DNA from 2 places in the Nonomuraea sp. NPDC050790 genome. Region 1 is predicted to be linked to the other one. Evidence: predicted binding sites of a transcription regulator. Region 1 holds the regulator's gene; the other holds the start of a gene.

Region 1 (3,405 bases):
GGTGCTGCAGTCCGGGTACCGCCTCGGAGAGCGGGTGCTGCGCCCGGCACGGGTGGCCGTGGCGGAGCCGGACGACTCCCCGGCTGACGACGACAACGACGAAAACTAGGACGAAGGGCCATCGATGAGCACCAAGGACTACCTGGAGAAGGACTACTACGCCGTCCTTGGTGTGCCCAAGACCGCCACCGCAGACGAGATCAAGAAGGCCTACCGGAAGCTGGCCCGGCAGTATCACCCCGACACCAACCAGGGTGACGCCGCCAAGGAGGCCAAGTTCAAGGAGATCTCCGAGGCCAACGACATCCTGTCGGACACCAAGCGCCGCAAGGAGTACGACGAGGCCCGGACGCTGTTCGGGTCCGGCGTCGGCGGCCAGCGTCCGGGCGGTGGCGGTTTCCCGTTCGACTTCGGCGACCTGTTCGGCGGCACCGCCACCGGCCAGCAGAGTGGCGGTGGCGGCGCGGGCGAGCGGCTCGGCGACCTGTTCGGCGGGCTGTTCAACCGGGGTGGCACCACCACCGCGGGCCGTACCGGGGGGGCGACCAGGCCGCGGCGCGGGCAGGACATCGAGTCCGAGGTGACGCTGACCTTCACCGAGGCGGTGGAGGGCAGCACGGTCTCGCTGCGGCTGACGAGCTCGGCCGCGTGCAAGTCGTGCAACGGCACCGGCGCCAAGGCCGGCACCACGCCGCGCGTCTGCCCGACCTGTGAGGGCACCGGCGCGGCCAGCCGCAACCTGGGCAACTTCGCCTTCTCCGAGCCCTGCCGCGACTGCAAGGGCCGTGGTCTGATCGTGGACGACCCCTGCCCGGACTGCGACGGCAGCGGGCGGGCCAAGAGCACCCGCACGATCCAGGCGCGCATCCCCGCGGGGGTGGCCGACGGTCAGCGGGTCAAGCTCAAGGCCAAGGGAGCGCCGGGGGAAAACGGCGGACCGGCGGGCGACCTCTACATCGTCACCCACGTGAAGCCGCACGCCGTCTTCGGCAGGACGGGCGACAACCTGACCATCACGGTGCCCGTGACCTTCACCGAGGCCGCGCTGGGCGCCGAGATCAAGGTCCCGATCCTCAAGGGGCTGCCGGTCACGCTGCGCATCCCGGCGGGCACGCCCAACGGGCGCACCTTCCGCGTCCGCGGCCGCGGCGTCACCCGCAAGGACGGCACCAAGGGCGACCTGCTCGCCAGCGTCGAAGTGCTCGTGCCCGAGACGCTCGACGAGAAGTCGCGCGATCTGCTGACGGAGTTCAGCACGGCGACCGCGGGCGACGACCCGCGCGCCGAACTCATCCAGCGAGCCAGAAGCGAGTAAGCCGATGGACGCCAACTATTTCGACCTGTCCGACGACACCCCCGTCTACGTCATCTCGGTGGCCGCGCAGCTCTCGGGACTGCACCCGCAGACGCTGAGGCAGTACGACCGGCTCGGACTGGTCAGGCCCGGCCGCACGGCCGGACGCGGCCGCCTTTACTCCACGCGCGACATCATCATGCTCCGCGAGGTCCAGCGCCTGTCCCAGGAAGAGGGCATCAACCTCGCCGGGATCAAGCGCATTCTCGAGCTTGAGAACGAGGCCCTGCGGCTGCGTGAGGAGGTTCACCGGCTCAGGGCCGAGATGCAGATGGTGAGAGCGCTGATCCGTTACGAGCTGCCACCGGGGGCGTAAGAACACATGGACTACAAGCTCACCCAGAAGAGCCAGGAGGCGCTTTCGGGGGCCATGCGGCGTGCCGCCGCGGAGGGCAACCCGGAGATCGCCCCGGCCCACCTGCTGACCACGCTGCTGGCCCAGACGGGCGGCACCGCCGTACCTCTGCTGGAGGCCGTCGGAGCCGACTGGAAGGCGGTGCGCGCGAAGTCGGAGGAGATGCTCGCGGCGCTGCCGAAGGCGCAGGGCGCCACGGTCTCGGCGCCGTCCAGCTCGCGCCAGTTGCTCACCGTGATCAACACGGCCGCGCAGCGCGCCAAGCGGCTGGAGGACGAGTACGTCTCGACCGAGCACCTGCTGGTCGCGCTGGCCGCCGACGGCGGCCAGGTCGCCGACCTGCTCAAGGCGCAGGGCGCCACGCCCGACGCGCTGCTCGACGCCTTCGAGAAGGTACGCGGCCACGCCCGCGTCACCAGCGAGACGCCCGAGGACACCTACAAGGCGCTGGAGAAGTACGGCGTCGACCTGACCGAGCGGGCCCGCGCGGGCAGGCTCGACCCGGTCATCGGCCGCGACTCGGAGATCCGGCGCGTCATCCAGGTGCTGTCACGGCGCACCAAGAACAACCCGGTCCTGATCGGCGAGCCCGGCGTGGGCAAGACCGCCGTCGTCGAGGGGCTGGCCCAGCGCATCGTGGCCGGCGACGTGCCGGAGTCGCTGCGCAACAAGCAGCTCATCTCGCTCGACCTGGGCGCGATGGTGGCGGGCGCGAAGTATCGGGGCGAGTTCGAGGAGCGGCTCAAGGCCGTGCTCTCCGAGATCAAGGAGAGCGACGGGCAGGTCGTGACCTTCATCGACGAGCTCCACACGGTCGTCGGCGCGGGAGCCGCCGAGGGCGCCATGGACGCGGGCAACATGCTCAAGCCGATGCTGGCCCGCGGCGAGCTGCGCATGATCGGCGCGACCACGCTCGACGAGTACCGCGAGCGCATCGAGAAGGACCCGGCGCTGGAGCGGCGCTTCCAGCAGGTCTACGTCGGCGAGCCGACGGTCGAGGACACCATCGCGATCCTGCGCGGGCTGAAGGGCCGCTACGAGGCCCACCACCAGGTCGTGATCGCCGACAGCGCGCTGGTCGCCGCCGCGGCGCTGTCCGACCGCTACATCACCAACCGCTTCCTGCCCGACAAGGCCATCGACCTGGTCGACGAGGCCGCCTCCCGGCTGCGCATGGAGATCGACTCGCGGCCGGTGGAGATCGACCAGCTCCAGCGCAACGTCGACCGCATGAAGATGGAGGAGCTCGCGCTCTCCAAGGAGACCGACGAGGCCAGCCAGGCGCGCCTGGAGCGGCTGCGCAAGGAGCTGGCCGACCGCCAGGAGGAGCTCAACGCCCTGGTCGGCCGCTGGGAGCGGGAGAAGGCCGGGCTCAACAAGGTCGGCGACCTGAAGAAGCAGCTCGACGAGGTACGCAGCAACGCCGAGCGTTTCCAGCGCGACGGCAACTACGCCGACGCCTCCCGGCTGCTCTACGACGAGGTCCCGAGGCTGGAGAAGGAGCTGGAGGTCGCCAGCGCCGCCGCCCAGGAGGCCGAGTCGCAGCCGATGGTCAAGGAGGAGGTCGGCGCCGACGACATCGCCGAGGTCATCTCCTCCTGGACCGGCATCCCCGCCGGACGCCTGCTGGAGGCCGAGACCGCCAAGCTGCTGCGCATGGAGGAGGAGCTCGGCCGCCGCCTCATCGGACAGACCC
Region 2 (3,405 bases), on a different contig from region 1:
AGACGGCGGGCCGACGGGGCGCGGGGGCCGCCCAGGCGGGCGAACTCGCGGATCAGGCGCCGGGTCACGGCGGGAGCCAGCAGGGCGTCGCCGCCGGCCACCACGCGGACGGCCTCGGCCAACTGGACGGCCGAGGCGTCCTTCAGCAGGAAGCCGCTGGCGCCGGAGCGCAGGGCCTCGTAGACGTAGTCGTCCAGGTCGAAGGTGGTGAGGATCAGGATTTTTGCCGGAATGTCGTCACGCTGGGCTATGAGGCGGGTGGCTTCCAGACCGTCCATGACCGGCATGCGCACGTCCATCAGGATCACGTCCGGCAGCAGCTCCGCCGCCCGCTCCACCGCCTGCGCGCCGTCCGCCGCCTCGCCCACCACCTCGATGTCGCTCTGGGCGCTGAGGAAGACGGTGAAGCCGGTGCGTACCATGCCCTGGTCGTCGGCGATCATGACCCTGATCACGCCGGCTCCAGGGGGAGCGTGGCCACGACCTCGAAGCCGTCGGCGACCGGTTCGGCCGTCAGCGTGCCGCCGAGCAGCGCCGCCCGTTCCCGCATGCCCACCAGCCCGTGCCCGGCTCCCGCGGACGAGGACTCTGCCGGGGTGGGGCCCGGGCCGTTGGCGACCCGTACGACGAGGTCGTCCCGCTCGCGCCTGACCTCCAGCGACACGGTCGCCCCCGGCGCGTGCCGCATGACGTTGCTGAGTGACTCCTGCACGATCCTGTACGCCGACAGCCCCACGGCCTGCGGCACCTCCTCCACCGATGACGTCTGCCTGAACAGCACGGCCAGCCCGGCCGCCCGCGCGTTGGCCACGAGTTCGCCGAGCCGCTCCAGCCCGGGTTGCGGCGTGGTCTCCTTGTGCCCGTCGGCGTCGCGCAGCACCCCGAGCACCTGCCGGAGCTGGGCGATGGCGTCCAGCGACAGCGAGCGGATCGTCGCCAGCCCCTCCTCCAGTTGCCTGGCGTCCCCGGCGGCCTTGAGCGGCACCGCCTCGGCCTGGATGGCGATCACCGACATGTGGTGGGCGACCACGTCGTGCAGCTCGCGGGCGATGCGCGCCCGTTCCTCCAGCGCCGCCTGCACCCCTTCGGCCGCCACCTTGAGCTGCGACTCCCGCGCCAGCCTGGCCGAGGTCTTCCGCCGGGCCCGCACGTTGTAGCCGAGCACGAGCGGCACCGCGAGCACGGCCCCGGCGATCGGCACGGCGTTGAGGTTGACCACCGCGAGGAAGGCCACCGAGACCACCCACACGGCGATGGACACGGATTCGGAGTTGCGCGAGCCCACGGTGTAGAGGACCAGGAGGTAGCTGACCATCAGCGGCCACGTGTACGTGAGGCCCTGCTCGGGGAACCCGTCGATCATCCGGTCGACGAACACGTGCGCGGGCAGCGTCAGCAGCGCCGTCCGCCACGCGCCCATCGGCCAGCGGTCGCGCATGGCCAGCGGCAGCGACACCGAGAGCATGGCGAGCTGGAAGGTCGGCGTCGCGGGCGGGTGCAGGTTCTTCTGGTAGAGGCGGGCCCAGAGCTCTGCGCTGGCCACGCCGTAGAGGAAGATCGCGAGGACCAGGTCGGCCAGCCGTACGCCGTCGAGGGTGGTGAGGAGCACCAGCCAGCGCGGCGCGGGGCGGCGCACGCGGCGGGTGGCCAGCGGCGGAGGGTCGGCCCTGCCCGTGAACAGCGCGAACGTCAGAGGCCGCACCAGGGCGGATATCACCCGAAAGACCTTATGTCTGGCCTCGGGTAGTCCGCGTCACTCCCAAGGACTACTTACATGATTACGATCGCCGTGAGCGAACATCGGCAAGCTTGGGAACATTCGGCGGCTCTGATGAATTGAGTCGGTATAACTCAACCCTTTGGAGTTCGTATGAGTGAGAAGCTGATCCTCCCGGTGCTGCCGCTGGACGACGAGGTCGTCCTGCCCGGAATGGTGGTGCCGCTCGACCTGTCCGACTCCGAGGTGCGCGCCGCGATAGACGCGGCCCAGGCATCCGGTGGCAACAAGCCAAGGGTGCTTCTCGTTCCCCGGATCGACGGCAGATATGGCGCGATCGGCGTCCAGGCGGTGGTGGAGCAGGTCGGCAGGCTGCCGGGCGGTGAGCCCGCGGCCGTCGTGCGCGGCGTCAACCGCGTGCGCGTGGGCACCGGCACCACCGGGCCGGGCGCGGCCCTGTGGGTCGAGGCCGACAGCGTCGACCGCGTGGAGGCCGGCGAGCAGGCGCACGAGCTGGCCCGCGAGTACAAGGCGCTGGCCACGACCATCCTGCAGAAGCGCGGCGCGTGGCAGGTGGTCGACCAGGTCAACCAGATCGACGACCCCTCCGTGCTGGCCGACAGCTCCGGCTACACCCCTTGGCTGACCACCGCGCAGAAGGTGGAGCTGCTGGAGTCGCCCGACCCGGCCGACCGGCTGGCCAAGCTGGTCGAGTGGTCGCGCGAGCACCTCGCCGAGCTCGACGTCGCCGAGACGATCCGCAAGGACGTCCAGGAGGGCATGGAGAAGCAGCAGCGCGAGTTCCTGCTCCGCCAGCAGCTCTCCGCCGTGCAGAAGGAGCTCAGGGAGCTCAAGGGCGACTCGGCCGAGAGCGAGGAGGAGGACTACCGCGCCCGCGTCGAGGCCGCCGACCTGCCCGACAAGGTGCGCGAGGCCGCGCTCAAGGAGGTCGACAAGCTGGAGCGGACCTCCGACCAGTCGCCGGAGACCGGCTGGATCCGCACCTGGCTCGACACCGTCCTCGACATCCCCTGGAACACCAGGACCGACGACACCTACGACATCGACGGCGCCCGCGAGGTGCTGGACGCCGACCACACTGGCCTCGACGACGTCAAGGACCGCATCATCGAGCACCTGGCCGTGCGCAAGCGCCGCCAGGACAAGGGACTCGGCGTGGTGGGCGGCCGCCGCAGCGGAGCCGTTCTCGCGCTCGCCGGACCTCCCGGAGTCGGCAAGACCTCGCTCGGCGAGTCCGTCGCGCGCTCGATGGGACGCAAGTTCGTCCGCGTCGCCCTCGGCGGCGTGCGCGACGAGGCCGAGATCCGCGGCCACCGGCGCACCTACGTGGGCGCGCTGCCCGGCCGCATCGTCCGCGCGATCAGGGAGGCCGGCTCCATGAACCCGGTCGTCCTGCTCGACGAGGTCGACAAGGTCGGCGCCGACTACCGCGGCGACCCGACCGCGGCGCTGCTCGAGGTGCTCGACCCGGCCCAGAACCACACGTTCCGCGACCACTACCTGGAGGTCGAGCTCGACCTGTCGGACGTGCTCTTCCTGGCCACGGCCAACGTCCTGGAGGCGATCCCCGGGCCGCTGCTCGACCGCATGGAGGTCGTCACCCTCGACGGCTACACCGAGGACGAGAAGCTCGCCATCGCCCGCGACCACCTGCTGCCCAAGCAGCT

What was found. The regulator HspR, encoded in region 1, represses chaperone genes until heat shock. The targets are predictions, from matches to a motif close to ANTTGAGTCNNNNNGACTCAANT.
Region 2: the regulator HspR is predicted to act here: its motif matches at 1,835-1,857, upstream of lon (endopeptidase La).

The regions. Positions count from the first base shown of each region.
Region 1 is NZ_JBITGF010000003.1:951,431-954,835, forward strand. Features, by position in the region: gene grpE (nucleotide exchange factor GrpE) at 1-109, shown strand, start outside; gene dnaJ (molecular chaperone DnaJ) at 125-1,315, shown strand; gene ACIBEJ_RS19595 (heat shock protein transcriptional repressor HspR) at 1,320-1,670, shown strand; gene clpB (ATP-dependent chaperone ClpB) at 1,677-3,405, shown strand, end outside.
Region 2 is NZ_JBITGF010000001.1:328,892-332,296, forward strand. Features, by position in the region: gene ACIBEJ_RS01600 (response regulator) at 1-455, opposite strand, end outside; gene ACIBEJ_RS01605 (sensor histidine kinase) at 452-1,717, opposite strand; gene lon (endopeptidase La) at 1,871-3,405, shown strand, end outside.